Regions from separate parts of the Streptomyces parvus genome, predicted to be linked through region 2. Evidence: riboswitches for the same ligand, from Rfam matches in the RefSeq annotation. Region 2 holds a riboswitch; the other holds the start of a gene.
The links. A riboswitch is a leader RNA that binds a small molecule or an ion and turns the genes downstream of it on or off. The one in region 2 is predicted to bind glycine.
Positions count from the first base shown of each region.

Region 1: another riboswitch for glycine. It lies ahead of gcvP (aminomethyl-transferring glycine dehydrogenase); the one in region 2 lies ahead of gcvT (glycine cleavage system aminomethyltransferase GcvT).

Region 1 covers NZ_CP135079.1:727,945-735,657, forward strand. The annotation lists gene gcvP (aminomethyl-transferring glycine dehydrogenase) at 1-1,290, opposite strand, end outside; glycine riboswitch at 1,484-1,581, opposite strand; gene RNL97_RS04345 (PRC-barrel domain-containing protein) at 1,715-2,089, shown strand; gene RNL97_RS04350 (DNA polymerase IV) at 2,008-3,468, opposite strand; gene RNL97_RS04355 (MerR family transcriptional regulator) at 3,580-4,206, opposite strand; gene RNL97_RS04360 (bifunctional nuclease family protein) at 4,376-4,849, opposite strand; gene ftsR (transcriptional regulator FtsR) at 4,903-5,646, opposite strand; gene RNL97_RS04370 (FHA domain-containing protein) at 5,688-6,467, opposite strand; gene RNL97_RS04375 (DUF881 domain-containing protein) at 6,658-7,467, opposite strand; gene RNL97_RS04380 (small basic family protein) at 7,473-7,713, opposite strand, start outside.
Region 2 covers NZ_CP135079.1:5,022,853-5,030,565, reverse strand. The annotation lists gene RNL97_RS23760 (enhanced serine sensitivity protein SseB C-terminal domain-containing protein) at 1-328, opposite strand, end outside; gene RNL97_RS23755 (enhanced serine sensitivity protein SseB) at 506-1,276, opposite strand; gene RNL97_RS23750 (AAA family ATPase) at 1,348-2,040, opposite strand; glycine riboswitch at 2,246-2,343, shown strand; gene gcvT (glycine cleavage system aminomethyltransferase GcvT) at 2,521-3,636, shown strand; gene gcvH (glycine cleavage system protein GcvH) at 3,769-4,146, shown strand; gene glyA (serine hydroxymethyltransferase) at 4,166-5,425, shown strand; gene RNL97_RS23730 (L-serine ammonia-lyase) at 5,597-6,982, shown strand; gene RNL97_RS23725 (LuxR C-terminal-related transcriptional regulator) at 7,396-7,713, shown strand, end outside.

The DNA of each region.
Region 1 (7,713 bases), 4.3 Mb from region 2:
GGCGATGGAGACGTGGTCGGCATCGACGAGGCGGAGGTTGACCCCGCGCTCGCGGGCGTCGGCGACGATGCCGGCGGCCTTGCCGGGGGCCCGGACGGTCAGGGTGTCGAAGAACGCGCCGTGCACGACGTCGGCCCCGGCGGTGCGCAGACCGTCGGCGAGGATCACGGCGTAGCGGTGGGTGCGGCGGGCGATCGTCCGCAGCCCGTCGGGGCCGTGGTAGACCGCGTACATCCCGGCCATCACGGCGAGGAGGACCTGAGCGGTGCAGATGTTGCTGGTGGCCTTCTCGCGGCGGATGTGCTGCTCGCGGGTCTGGAGGGCCAGGCGGTAGGCCTTGTTGCCGTCGGCGTCGACGGAGACGCCGACGAGGCGGCCGGGCAGGGAGCGGGCGAACTTCTCGCGGACCGCCATGAAGCCGGCGTGCGGGCCGCCGAAGCCCATCGGGACACCGAAGCGCTGGGTGGTGCCGACCGCGATGTCGGCGCCGAGCGCGCCGGGCGAGGTGAGCAGCGTGAGGGCCAGCAGGTCGGCGGCGACGGTGACGATCGCGCCCAGCTCGTGGGCCTGCTCGATGACGGACTCGATGGCGCGCACGGCACCGGAGGCGCCCGGGTACTGGAGCAGGACGCCGAAGACGCCCCGCTCGGCGATCTCGGCGGGGATGCCCTCGCTCAGGTCGGCGACGACGACCTCGACGCCGGTGGGCTCGGCGCGGGTCTCGATGACCGCGACGGTCTGGGGCAGGGTGTCGGCGTCGACCAGGAAGACGCCCTTCTTCACCTTGCCGACGCGCCGGGCCAGGGCCATCGCCTCGGCGGCCGCGGTGCCCTCGTCGAGCAGGGAGGCGCCGGAGGTGGGCAGCCCGGTCAGCTCGGCGACCATCGTCTGGAAGTTCAGGAGGGCTTCGAGCCGGCCCTGGGAGATCTCCGGCTGGTACGGCGTGTAGGCCGTGTACCACGCGGGGTTCTCCATGACGTTGCGCAGGATGACGGGCGGCGTGAAGGTGCCGTAGTAGCCGAGGCCGATCATCGGGGCCAGCACCTCGTTGCGGTCGGCCAGCGAGCGCAGCTCGGCCAGCACCTCCGCCTCGGTGCGCGCCGAGGGAAGGTTCAGGGCCTCCGCACTCTTGATCACGTCGGGCACCGCGGCGGCGGTCAGCTCGTCGAGCGAGCCGTAGCCGACCTGGGCGAGCATCTTCGCCTGGGCCTCGGCATCGGGCCCTATGTGGCGCTGCTCGAACGGAATGCCCTGCTCCAGCTGGGAGAGCGGAGTGCGACGGGGGGTCATGGTGGAGGCCTCCTGGTCTGTCACGACCTGCGAGGGGCACCACGGCGCGGGTGCCCGGACGGCCTCCCCCTCTGTCATCTCAACCTGAGAGCTTCACCGGCCCGCCCGGGGGCGTGCCGACTTTCACCGTCGGTGAGGGTCGGGTCCACCCGGGCCTGCGCCCGCACGGATCCGCCCTGCTTTCCAGAGTGACCTCGTCCGTGCGGTACGGGGGCCTGAGAGATTCCGGGGAGGAGTTGCTCCTTCGGCGCCTCCGGATTCTCCACCGGAGGACTCTCCCGCACGGGGTCAGCAGCCACTGCCAGCCTACCAGCGGCCATCGAGCCGGAGCTCTCGAGTGGCCGAGACCACGGATCTGCATTTGTCTGGTGCTGGTGGAGCGACAGGGACCGCCGTGAGCAGTCCGCGACCAGTGGGAGGCACCGTGCAGACGGATATCGATCCGCGCCGCCTGATCGGCCGCAAGGCGTTCGATCGCAAGGGCTCCAAGATCGGAACGGTGGATGAGGTCTATCTCGACGACGCGACGGGTGTACCCGAGTGGGCGGCCGTGCGCACCGGCCTGTTCAGCAGGGACGCCTTCGTCCCGCTGGAGCCCAGCGAGTTCGTCGAGGACGCGCTGCGCGTCCCCTTCGACCGGGCGTTGATCAAGGGCGCGCCGGACTTCGGCGTCGGCCGGCACCTGTCGCCCGAGCAGGAGCTGCAGCTCTACCGGCATTACGGGCTGGACTCCCCGCCCTCGGAGGACACGGCGCCCGAGGACCGGGACTTCGGCAGGCTGGCGGGCCAGGAGGAGTAGTCGGGCGTCTCGCGGACGAGCGGCAGCGGGTCGGCGGGCCGCAGCAGCGGGTCGTCGATCCGGAAGGTGAGGACCCGGCCGGGCGCGCTCCACGGTTCCTCGAACCGGACGGTGACCCGGCCGATCCCACTGCCCTGCACCCAGCCGTGCCCGTGCTCCTCGTGGTGCACATCGTGCCCGGCGGGCCAGCGCCGCGCGGCGAGCTGCTCGGCGCTGTCCGCCTCGGGCTCCGGAACGGCTTCCTCCGCGCCGCCCTCCGCGGTCGGCGCGTGGTGTTCCAGGGCCCGCTGCGCGAGCTCCCGGGCCTCGGCGGCCTGGGCGAACAGGTCCTCCTGGGTGTAGTCGGCAAGCCCCGTGACGCCGACCCCCAGGAGCCGTACGCCGCCCGTGGTGTCGACGGACTCCAGCAGCCGCCCCGCCGCCTCACGGACCACGGTGGGGTCGTCCGTGGGGCCTCTGAGCGTCTCGGAGCGGGTCAGCGTGGAGAAGTCGTAGCGGCGCACCTTCAGCACCACCGTGCGGCCCGACCGGTCGGCGGCGCGCAGCCGCTCCACGCACCGCACGGCCAGCCGCTCGACCTCGGCGCGCACCCGCACCCGGTCGTGCAGGTCCACGTCGAAGGTGTCCTCCACCGATACGGACTTGGCGTCCCGCTCGGCGACCACCGGCCGGTCGTCGAGGCCCAGCGCCATCCGGAAGAGCCCGTGGCCGTGGGCCTTGCCGACCAGCCGTACGAGCTCCGCCTCGCCCGCCTCGGCCAGATCGTGGACGGTGGTCATCCCGGCACGTCGGAGATGGTCGCCGGTGGCCGGGCCGACCCCCGGGAGGATGCGTACGGACAGGGGGGCGAGCAGCTCGCGCTCGGTGCCCGGCTCGATGAGGACGAGACCGTCCGGCTTCGCCTGCTCGGAGGCGATCTTGGCGAGCATCTTGGAACCCGCGAGTCCGACGGATCCGCTCAGGCCGGTCACGGCGCGGATGGCCACCCGCAGCCCCTCCCCCGTGGCGCGGGCCGAGGCCGAGTCGTGCGCCGTCCCGCCGGCCTCCAGGTCCACGAAGGCCTCGTCCAGGCTGAGCGGCTCCACCAGCGGAGACAGCCGCCCCAGCAGCTCCATCACCTGGTCGCTCACCGTCCGGTACAGCGAGAAGCGGGGCACCAGGTAAGCCGCGTTGGGGGCGAGCCGCCGGGCCTGGGCGGTGGGCATCGCCGAGTGCACTCCCAGCCGCCGGGCCTCGTACGAGGCGGTGGCGACCACTCCCCGCGGGCCGAGGCCGCCCACCACGACCGCCTTGCCGCGCAGACTCGGCTTGGCCGCCTGCTCCGCCGACGCGTAGAAGGCGTCCATGTCCAGGTGAAGGATGGTGGGCGCGGTTCTCACACCGTCGATGCTGCCCTACGGCACTGACAACGGGGCGGCCCGGCACCCCGTGAGGCACCGGACCGCCCCGTGTCCGTCGTACTGTCGCGTCGCGCCGCGCGCCGGGGGTGCTCAGCCCGCGCGGTTACGCCGCCGGGCCAGCTCGTCCGCGGGGTTGTGGCCGATGAGCGTCTCACCGGTGTCGACCCGCTCGCCGTGCAGCTGCGAGAGCGCCGCGTCCACATCCCGCCAGACGACGCCGACGGCGATCCCGAAGACGCCCTGCCCGCCCTGGAGCAGGCTGACGACCTCGTCGGGCGAGGAGCACTCGTAGACCGTGGCCCCGTCGCTCATCAGCGTCATGCGTTCGAGGTCCTGGAAGCCGCGGTCCCGCAGATGCTGGACCGTGGTGCGGATGTTCTGCAGCGCGACCCCGGTGTCCAGAAAGCGCTTGACGATCTTGAGGAGGACCACGTCCCGGAAACTGTAGAGACGCTGGGTCCCCGACCCGTAGGCCGGGCGCACACTGGGCTCGACCAGTCCCGTACGTGCCCAGTAGTCCAGCTGGCGGTAGGTGATTCCCGCCGCCGCGCACGCCGTCGGTCCGCGATAGCCGATGTCGCCGGCGCCGCTCGCCGCTGCCACGCCGCCCGCTGCCATCGCCGCCGGTTGAACCGGCTGCCTGATGGCGTGGTCGGCTCCACTGCCGTGCTGCGGATACGGCCCACCCGCTGCCGCTCCGTCGCCGCTGCTTCTCACGCCGACCTCCGTCCTTGACCTGCCCACTCGAAGGTAGGCAGTCACTAGGGGTGCGTCAACGATCGCCACACTCGGCACGCCGAGTGATAATCACCCAGAGGGTGGTTTCCCGTGTCTCGTTTCCGGGAACGGCTTGTCGGATGCGCTGACGGCACCCCCTGCGGGACGGTCACTGGCTGTTCGTACCGAAGTCCTCCGGAGAGATCTGGTCGAGGAATTCGCGGAACTTCTCCACCTCGTCCTCCTGCTCGTCGGGGATCGCGATGCCCGCATCGTCCAGCACTCCGTCACTGCCGTAGATCGGCGTGCCGGTCCGCAGGGCGAGCGCTATGGCGTCGGAGGGCCGGGCGCTCACCTCGACTCCGCTGGCGAAGACGAGCTCCGCGTAGAAGACCCCTTCGCGCAGGTCCGTGATGCGGACCTCGGTGAGCTCCTGGCCCACGGCCTCGAGCACATCCTTGAACAGGTCATGGGTCAGCGGCCTGGCGGGAGCCATGCCCTGCTGGGCGAAGGCAATCGCGGTCGCCTCCCCCGGACCGATCCAAATGGGGAGGTACCGGTCGCCTCCCACTTCACGCAGGAGAACGATCGGTTGGTTGGAGGGCATTTCCACCCGGACACCGACAACGTCGAGCTCGTTCACACAGCAACCCTAGGACGTGCTCGCCATGTTTGGGTAGTCGGGCACCGCCGAGGTCAGTGCAGACGGGTGCGCAGAGCGCTCTGCACGAGCGCCGCGTGCAGCCGTACGGACAGCTCGGCGAGCTCGTTCGCGGTGGCCTCGGCATGGGCTCTGGTCTGCGGATTCCGGTGCCGGCGCAGGGGTGCGACCACTTGCTCCACCAGCCCCGCCTCCCGGTCGGCGGAGGCCCGCATGGCCCGAAGATGACGTGGTTCCAGACCGAAACGACCCAGATCCGCCACCAGCTTGGCGACGGTCACCATCTCGGCGTCGTAGCCGCCGTCCGGGGACGGGACGATGAGCCCGTAGGACTCCCACTCGGTCAGCCGCTCCTCGTCGACCTCGGCGGCCGCCAGCAGCTCCGCCCGCCCGATCCGGGCGGCGGTCGCCCCACCGGGGCCGGCCTCCCACACCCCGTCGCTGAGGTCCCGCTGTGCACCGGGCGAGGGCAGAACGGGCTGCTCCCCCCGGGCCAGCGCGTCCAGGTGCTCCCGGATGACCTTCAGCGGCAGGTAGTGATCCCGCTGCATCCGGAGCACCTGCGCCAGGCGCTCCACATCGCGCGGGGCGAACTTCCGGTATCCGGAAGGAGTGCGCTGCGGCTCGACGAGCCCCTCGGCCTCCAGGAACCGGATCTTGGAAATGGTGACTTCGGGAAACTCCTCACGCAGCTGGATGAGCACCGTTCCGATGCTCATCGGTCGCGCTTCCGCGGTGGCGGTGCCGTGTCCGGCACCGCCTGTCGGTGTTCGCAGCATGGGCCTTCCTGGGGGTCCCCCCGGACGGAGTCCAGGGCTGGTCACACGCCTCGCGGGCTCGCATAGAAGACCAGGCGGTACTTTCCGATCTGGACTTCGTCGCCGTTGGACAGCGGGACCGAATCGATGCGCTCACGGTTGACGTAGGTGCCGTTGAGGCTGCCGACATCGCCCACGGTGAAGCTACCTTCCGGGCTCCTGCGGAACTCCACATGACGCCGCGACACGGTCACGTCGTCGAGAAAGATGTCGCTCTGCGGGTGACGGCCGGCCGTGGTCAGATCGCTGTCGAGCAGGAAGCGGCTGCCGGAGTTCGGACCGCGCCGCACGACCAGCAGCGCCGAGCCCGCGGGCAGGGCGTCGACCGCGGCCTGGGCCTCCGGGGAGAGCGAGGGCAGAGCGGTCTGGCCGGTGGCCTCGGCCTCGTACGCCTCGAGTCCGGAGATGGAGATCGTGGACGTCGTCTCCGAGGGGCGCTCGGGAACACCGCCCCGCAGCGGCGCACCGCAGTTGGAGCAGAACTTGCTGGCCTCCGCGTTGCGGTGACCGCACCTTGTACAGACCGGCATCGACGAGCCCTCCGGGGTGAACCCTCCACCCGTACTTGAGGCTGATGGTGCGCCGAAACCTATGCGTCCGGCACCGGCAGGGTCAACAGCCGACACGCCGTCACCCCCCGGGGCTCCGGACACCTCGTCGCGGAAGAGCGGACGCTCCGCCTCCTGCTCCTCGCCCTGGGCGTGGCGCGGAGCGCGGTGGCGGGCAGCACTGTTGCTGTCCTCGCGTGCACTCTTCCCGAACAACTTCGCAAACAACTTCACGGGCGATTCCCCTTGACCGACATAGACCCGCCCGTGGGGCAGGACGAACCCTGATTGAACACACCTGCCGACCCGGACATCTTCACAACGTCCGTATCCACCCGACAGTTTCCACCACGCACCACCAATCCGGTGCGGCGACCCCCCGCAACCGTCCGACCCGGTCGGGCGGCCCCCGCGCTCGCCCCGATCACGGGGAGGACGACCGAGCGTAGTCAGGCCGCTGCGCCGGTCGCAAGGCGTCGACGACGATGTCGTCGGACCGCTCCACGAGCACGGTGGCCTGCTCCTTCTCCAGCGTCTGGACCACACCGCCGGGGATGTTGAGCGCGGGCTCCAGATCCTGCGGCTTGCCGATCACCGTGAACTCGTACGGTGCTTCGATCTTCTTCCCGTCGACCTGGACGTCCCCGGCGTCCCCGGAGAAGTAGGTGTCGGCCACCACCCGCACCCCGTTGACGTCAATCGCCTCGGCCCCCGCCGCCCTCAGCTCCTGAATGGCGTCGAGCAGCATGTCCGGCGCGACCGCACGCGCGGGGTCGGTGATCGTCAGGGTGATGCCGGGGCCCTGTGCCGCGACGGTGCCCGCCAGGATGCCGAGCTGGCGCTCCTTCTCCAGCGTCTGCTTCCGGGCCTCCTCCGCCTGGTCGGAGCTGTTCTCCAGCTCGGTGCGCTGGTCGTCCAGGCGCTGCTTCTCGTCCTCCAGGCGCTGGGTCCGGTCGTCGACCTCGTCGAGGATGCGGACCAGGTCCTCCTGGCGGGCGCCGCGCAGGGCACTGTCGTCGCTGGTGGACCGCACCTGGATGGCGAGCCCCAGACCGAGCCCGAACAGCAGCACGGCGACGATCAGTTGGGCCCGGCTCAGCCGCGGTGGCCACAGGCCCGCCCTGAGGCGCTGCCGACCGGTCACCTCCTTGGCCGGCGGCGGCACGGGGGTGTCCGGGACTGCGGACGCGCCGTCCTCGGGCTGTTCGCTGCGGGGGTTCTCGTCGTTGTTCATCGGCCTCAAGCCCGGAAGACGTGCCGGCGGATCGCGGCGGCGTTGGAGAAGATCCGAATGCCGAGCACGACCACCACACCCGTGGAGAGCTGGGCGCCGACGCCCAGCTTGTCGCCGAGGAAGACGATCAGCGCGGCCACCACGACGTTGGAGAGGAAGGAGACCACGAAGACCTTGTCGACGAAGATGCCGTCGAGCATGGCCCGCAGGCCGCCGAACACGGCGTCGAGCGCGGCGACCACCGCG
Region 2 (7,713 bases):
GGCCGTGCGGGTTGAGCCAGATGCCCCAGCGGTCGGGGAAGAGGGCGCGGGCGATCTCACGTCCGGTGACCAGCTCGTGGGCCCGGTTCCAGCCACTGGCGGAGAGCTCCTGGGCGGAGGTGACGCAGGGGGCGTACCCCAGGCCGTCGATCTCCATGTTTCCGTACTGGGCGTCCGGCGAGCCGGCCGTGCCGTGCCAGAGCAGCATCCAGATCCGGCCCTCGGCGACAGCGGAGAGCAGTTCCTCGTAGGCGTCGTAACGCCCGGGGGTCACCTGGCGGAGCAGCCGCTCCACCTTTCCGCCCGCCGCGGTGCCTGACGCACTCACCCTGGGTTCCGCCCCTCGTCGATCCGTCGCCTTCACGCCATCGCTCCCGGGCACACGGGAGCCACCACGCCATCAAACCAGCTTATGCGCCCCTTCAGACACCGACTTGACGCCACGGACCCGCAGCGCCCGGTCCTCAGGGCCTCACCGGCCCTCGCGCCGGTGAACCGGTGGCCCTCAGTGGCCCTCGCGGCGGTAGAACGGGCGGACCTTCTCCCGCATCCAGTCGCCCACGAGGTCCTGGGCCACATCGAGCAGGACCAGGTTGACCGGCCACGGCACCTGGACCCGGCCGAGGGCCCGGCCGATGGCGTCCATGGGGGCGCTCTGCCCCGCGCCGTCCCAGGTGGCGAACTCGACGCCGACGAAGAGGACCGGGTCGCCGCCCTCGATGCTGGCCAGCGTCCGGCGGGCGGTGCTCACGACTCCGGTGGCCTCGAACTCCTCGGACACGGCGGTGAGGAAATCGACCGGGTCGTGCTGCCAGTCCGGCTCGAACAGCCGGACCCGGCCGCCGGTGGCGGGCCCGTCCAGGGCGGTGCGGCCCGCCCGGCAGAGCTCGGCGACGGCGGGCGGCGGCAGCGGTATGCCGACGACGCCGCCCGGGTTCACGGCGATCCCGACCTGCGGGGGCAGGCCCCGCGCGAAGTCGCGGGCGGGCGCGACGGTGAAGGACATATGGCTGCCGACGCAGCTGAGGAACTGGGCCTCCGAGCTGAAGACGGGGACGAAGGCCGCGCCCTCGATCTCCATCATCGGCAGGTCGAGGTCCGCGCTCGCGGGGGTGCCGCCGTTCGGCAGGGGCACCCAGAGGGAGCTGCGGCCGAGCACCTCGACGAGGCGGCCGCCCGCGTCCGGGACGCCGAGCGAGGCCGTCAGCACCTCTTCGAGCTCGTTGGCGGGCCACCCCTGCTGGGGGTGGGCCGGTGCGGGTGCCGGAATGTCCACTGGCTCTGTGCCCTCTCTCAACCGCCCGGGCCGCGCCGCGGCGGCCCTCTGCTCCGGCCAGCACCCTAACCTCAGCGGGCGGCGGAAGCTCCGGCGTCCGTGAAGGAGATCCGGCCGAGCGCCCCCGCGGCCTCGCGGTCGAGCAGCACCGCGGAGGTGCAGCCGGCGGGCAGCAGCCCCTGTTCGGTGTCCCGGAGCAGCCGGGCCACCGCGTGCCGGTGGCGGGCGAAGGCGTAGCCGGAGACCCCGCGCCCGCGCTCGCGCTGCCCCTGCCGCGCCACGTCGGGCGTCACGTCGAGCAGGATCAGATGGAAGGTGCGGCCCCGGGCCGCCGCGTGCCGGGCGAGCCAGCGGCGTACCCAGGTCTGGGTGCCGCAGTCGTGCACGACGACGGATTCACCGGACCGCAGGGCCTTCCGCAGGCCGAGGTAGTGCGCGGCCCGGACGAGGGGGCGGTAGAGGGCGTAGGGCACTAACCCGGGCACGGCGGCGGCCCAGCTGTCGCGGGTGTTCTGGGAGTCGACGGCACGCCCCTGCACGGCCCGCCTGATGAGGGTGGACTTGCCGCTGCCGGGGAGCCCCGAGACCACGACGATGTCACCGGCGGTGAGGTCGAGGCTGTACGGGCCGTAGCCGGTGCGCCCGCGCAGGTCACGTACCACCGGCGCACGGGTCTCCAGCAGCTCCCGCACGGGAGCGCCGCGCCGAGCGGGCACCGCGCCGTGCGCGACCCCCGCGGCCGGTACCGACCGCTGCAACGCCATCGCCCATCCCCCTGCTGTCGGGTCTCGCACGTCTGCTCCTGAAGTGTAAAGAAAAGGCAATGCGACACAACCGACCTCCGGCCCGTCGCCCGGATCATGCCCCGATCCGCGGGGCTTCACGTCCCCGGGGACCGGAGGGGAGACCGGGCCCCCACTCCCGCCCGATGCATGCGATGATGACCCCGCCAACTGCATACCGGCCGTTCGAATCCGCGCGGGAGAGTTCCGGCCACAGTGTGAGCCGGGCGCCGAAGGAGCAAGATCCTCCCTTGAATCTCTCAGGCCCCGTACCGCGTGGATGAGGCAGATCTGAAAAGCGAGTCGCCCTGCGGCTCCACCCAAGGTGCAAGCCGAGCCCCCTGAACAGGGGCGCCCTCCGGGGGCATACCCCGTCAGGGGCTATCGGCGAACCTCTCAGGTTCCGATGACAGATGGGGAGGATTTTCCGTCCTGACGTCGTCATGCCCTGGAGCCGTATCCATGAGCACTGCCCCCCGTCTCACCGCCCTCGACGCACTGCACCGCTCGCTCGGCGCCACCATGACCGACTTCGCGGGCTGGGACATGCCCCTGCGGTACGCCAGCGAGCGCGACGAGCACAACGCCGTACGCACCCGGGCGGGCCTCTTCGACCTCTCCCACATGGGCGAGATCACCGTCACCGGGCCCGAGGCCGCCGCCTTCCTGAGCTACGCGCTGGTGGGCAACATCGCCACCGTCGGCAACGGCCGGGCCCGCTACACGATGATCGTCCAGGACGACGGCGGGATCGTCGACGACCTGATCGTCTACCGCCTGGGCGAGACCGAGTACATGGTCGTCGCCAACGCGGGCAACGCCCAGATCGTGCTGGACGCGCTGACCGAGCGCGTCGGCGGCTTCGACGCCGCGGTGCGCGACGACCGGGACGCCTACGCGCTGCTCGCCGTCCAGGGCCCGGAGTCCCCGGCGATCATGAAGGCCGTCACCGACGCCGATCTGGACGGGCTGAAGTACTACGCGGGCCTGCCGGGCACGGTCGCCGGGGTCCCCGCGCTCATCGCCCGTACCGGCTACACCGGCGAGGACGGCTTCGAGCTGTTCGTCGCGCCCGAGCACGCCGAGCAGCTGTGGCAGGCGCTGACCGACGCCGGCGCGCCGCACGGCCTGATCCCGTGCGGGCTCTCCTGCCGGGACACGCTGCGCCTGGAGGCGGGCATGCCGCTGTACGGGCACGAGCTGACGACCGCCCTGACCCCGTTCGACGCGGGTCTGGGCCGGGTCGTGAAGTTCGAGAAGGAGGGCGACTTCATCGGCCGCGAGGCGTTGAAGGCCGCCGCCGAGCGCGCCGAGACCGCTCCGCCGCGCAAGCTGGTCGGCCTGATCGCCGAGGGCCGCCGGGTCCCGCGCGCCGGATTCCCGGTCGTCGCGGACGGCAAGGTGATCGGCGAGGTCACCTCCGGCGCCCCCTCCCCCACCCTGGGCAGGCCGATCGCCATGGCGTACGTGGACGCGGCCTTCGCCGCGCCGGGCACCGCGGGCGTGGGCGTGGACATCCGGGGCACGCACGAGCCGTACGAGGTCGTCGCGCTGCCGTTCTACAAGCGCCAGAAGTGATATCCCGGAGGGAACGGCGCATTCCGGGCCCTCCTCACCGGCACGCAGGCGTCACGGAAGTGACGTACCTCCGTCTCACACCGCAAGACCACCGTTCATCAGCACTCCCCCGCGTACAGGAGAATTCAGGTCATGAGCAACCCCCAGCAGCTGCGGTACAGCAAGGAGCACGAGTGGCTGTCGGCCCTCGAGGACGGCGTGGCCACCATCGGCATCACGGAGTACGCGGCCAACGCGCTCGGTGACGTCGTCTACGCCCAGCTCCCGGAGGTCGGTGACACGGTGACCGCGGGCGAGACCTGCGGCGAGCTGGAGTCGACCAAGTCCGTCAGCGATCTGTACTCGCCGGTGACCGGTGAGGTGACGGCGGCCAACCAGGACGTCGTGGACGACCCCTCGCTGGTGAACTCCGCTCCCTTCGAGGGCGGCTGGCTGTTCAAGGTGCGCGTCGCGGAGGAGCCGGCCGATCTGCTCTCCGCCGACGAGTACACCGCGTTCTCCGGCAACTGAGACCTTAAGGGACCCCCTGATGTCGCTTCTGAACTCCTCCCTCCACGAGCTGGACCCGGACGTCGCCGCCGCCGTCGACGCCGAGCTCCACCGTCAGCAGTCCACCCTCGAAATGATCGCCTCGGAGAACTTCGCTCCGGTCGCCGTCATGGAGGCACAGGGCTCCGTCCTCACCAACAAGTACGCCGAGGGCTACCCCGGCCGCCGCTACTACGGCGGTTGTGAGCACGTCGACGTCGTCGAGCAGATCGCGATCGACCGGATCAAGGCCCTGTTCGGCGCCGAGGCCGCGAACGTGCAGCCGCACTCCGGTGCGCAGGCGAACGCCGCCGCGATGTTCGCGCTGCTGAAGCCGGGCGACACGATCATGGGCCTGAACCTGGCCCACGGCGGTCACCTGACCCACGGCATGAAGATCAACTTCTCCGGCAAGCTCTACAACGTGGTCCCGTACCACGTCGACGAGACCGGTGTCGTGGACATGGAGGAGGTCGAGCGCCTCGCCAAGGAGTCCCAGCCGAAGCTGATCGTGGCCGGCTGGTCCGCCTACCCGCGCCAGCTGGACTTCGCGGCCTTCCGCCGGATCGCGGACGAGGTCGGCGCGTACCTGATGGTCGACATGGCGCACTTCGCGGGCCTGGTGGCGGCCGGGCTGCACCCCAACCCGGTGCCGCACGCCCATGTCGTCACCACCACCACGCACAAGACCCTCGGCGGTCCGCGCGGTGGCGTGATCCTCTCCACCCAGGAGCTCGCCAAGAAGATCAACTCGGCGGTCTTCCCGGGTCAGCAGGGCGGTCCGCTGGAGCACGTGATCGCGGCGAAGGCGGTCTCGTTCAAGGTCGCGGCGGGCGAGGAGTTCAAGGAGCGCCAGCAGCGCACTCTGGACGGCGCCCGGATCCTGGCCGAGCGCCTGGTCCAGCCGGACGTCACCGAGGTGGGCGTCTCCGTCCTCTCCGGCGGCACCGACGTGCACCTGGTCCTCGTCGACCTGCGCAACTCCGAGCTGGACGGCCAGCAGGCCGAGGACCGGCTCCACGAGCTGGGCATCACGGTCAACCGGAACGCCATCCCGAACGACCCGCGTCCCCCGATGGTCACCTCGGGCCTGCGGATCGGCACCCCGGCGCTGGCCACCCGCGGCTTCGGCGCCGAGGACTTCACGGAGGTCGCGGAGATCATCGCGGCCGCCCTCAAGCCGTCGTACGACGCGGACGACCTCAAGGCCCGCGTCGCCGCGCTGGCCGAGAAGTTCCCGCTGTACCCCGGCCTGAAGTAGTACCTGGCCTGCGGTTCCGCGCATCCGGACGGGGCACCGCGCACACTGGAGAAAAGTGAGCGCGGTGCCCCGTTCCTTGCCCCCGCCGGTCCTTCTCATCCCGCTTGCCCCGCTTGTCCCGCACCACCCAGGCAGACAACGGCGTCTTCCCACCCCCCAAGGAGTCCTCCCGTGGCCATCTCGGTCTTCGACCTCTTCTCGGTCGGTATCGGCCCCTCCAGCTCCCACACGGTGGGCCCGATGCGCGCCGCCCGGATGTTCGCGCGCCGCCTGAAGAACGAGGGCCTGCTCGCGCACACCGCCTCGATACGCGCCGAGCTGTACGGCTCCCTCGGCGCGACCGGCCACGGGCACGGGACGCCCAAGGCGGTCCTGCTCGGCCTGGAGGGCGAGTCGCCGCAGACGGTCGACGTGGAGAGCGCCGACACCCGCGTGGAGGAGATCCGCTCCACCGGCCGGATCAACCTGCTGGGCATGCACGAGATCCCGTTCGCCTTCGACGACGACCTGGTCCTGCACCGCCGCAAGGCGCTCCCGTACCACGCCAACGGCATGACGGTCTTCGCGTACGACACCGAGGGCGCCCCGGTCCTGGAGAAGACGTACTACTCGGTCGGCGGCGGCTTCGTGGTCGACGAGGACGCGGTGGCCGGGGAGAACCCGATCGTCCCCGACGACACGGTCCTCAAACACCCCTTCCGCACCGGCGACGAACTGCTGCGGCTCTCCCGCGAGACCGGGCTGTCCATCTCCTCGATGATGCTGGAGAACGAGCTGGCCTGGCGCACCGAGGCGGAGATCCGCTCCGGTCTGCTGGAGGTCTGGCGCGTCATGCAGGCCTGTGTCTCGCGCGGCATGTCGCGCGAGGGCATCCTCCCCGGCGGCCTCAAGGTCCGCCGCCGCGCCGCGAACTCGGCCCGCCAGCTGCGCGCCGAGGGCGACCCGCAGGCCCGCGCGATGGAGTGGATCACCCTCTACGCGATGGCGGTCAACGAGGAGAACGCGGCGGGCGGCCGCGTCGTCACCGCCCCCACGAACGGCGCGGCGGGCATCATCCCGGCCGTCCTGCACTACTACATGAACTTCGCTTCCCACGGCTGCACCGAGGCGGAGAAGGAGGACAGCGTCGTCCGCTTCCTCCTCGCGGCCGGCGCGATCGGCCTCCTCTTCAAGGAGAACGCCTCGATCTCCGGCGCCGAGGTCGGCTGCCAGGGCGAGGTCGGCTCGGCCTGCTCGATGGCGGCCGGCGCCCTGGCCGAGGTCCTCGGCGGCTCCCCCGAGCAGGTGGAGAACGCCGCCGAGATCGGCATGGAACACAACCTGGGCCTGACCTGCGACCCGGTCGGCGGCCTCGTCCAGATCCCCTGCATCGAGCGCAACGGCATGGCGGCGGTGAAGGCGGTCACGGCGGCCCGGATGGCGCTGCGGGGCGACGGCAGCCACAAGGTCTCCCTCGACAAGGTCATCAAGACGATGAAGGAGACCGGGGCCGACATGAGCGTGAAGTACAAGGAGACGGCGCGGGGCGGGCTCGCGGTGAACATCATCGAGTGCTGAGACGGCGGGCCCTGTGGGACGGCTGCGTCTCAGGTGACACGTCCGTACCTCTGGTGACATTGATTGCGTATCCGTGGATCCGCCTCCTCGGATATCCGTGAGTACCGCCGTGGCATAGCTTCGGGCCGCGGTGACCGGGCTTGCGGAAGGAACCTGCGCGCGTCGTCCTTCGGGGTCCCAGCCGGAAGGGCCCTGCGCCCTGCGGGCAGCAGTCGGCCGGGCGTGCTCCGCTGCACGCCGTTTCGCCGAAGGGCCTTCCGTACGCCCGGGCATCCGCATCCCCCAGCGTGCGCGGACCGTTGCCGCGGGCGACTGCCGGTGAAGAGGTACGTCCGTTGCCGTTCGCCGAGAATGGGCCTGGGCATCACTGTGGTGCGCCCGGCCACGGGACGACGGAGAGCGAGGGTGGCGACGTGATCGCGACGTGTGGTTCTGCCCGACGGTCCCTCGCCCGCGCCTTCGCCGCCCCCGACGCCGGGCCGGTGCTGTTGTTCGTCGAAGGCGCGGCCGGGCTGGGCAAGACTCACCTGCTGCGCGAACTGGCCGACCTGCCCGATACACCCGATGTGGCCCGCCTGTGGTGGCGGTGCGGAGCGGAGGGCGGGCGGCCGGACGAGGGCGAGGTCTGGCGGGAGCCGACGCTGCTGCTGGTGGACGACGTCCACCGGGCGGACGAGGACGAACTGCGGCGGCTGCGCCGGGTGCTGGAGGGGATGGGGCCCGGGTCGGCG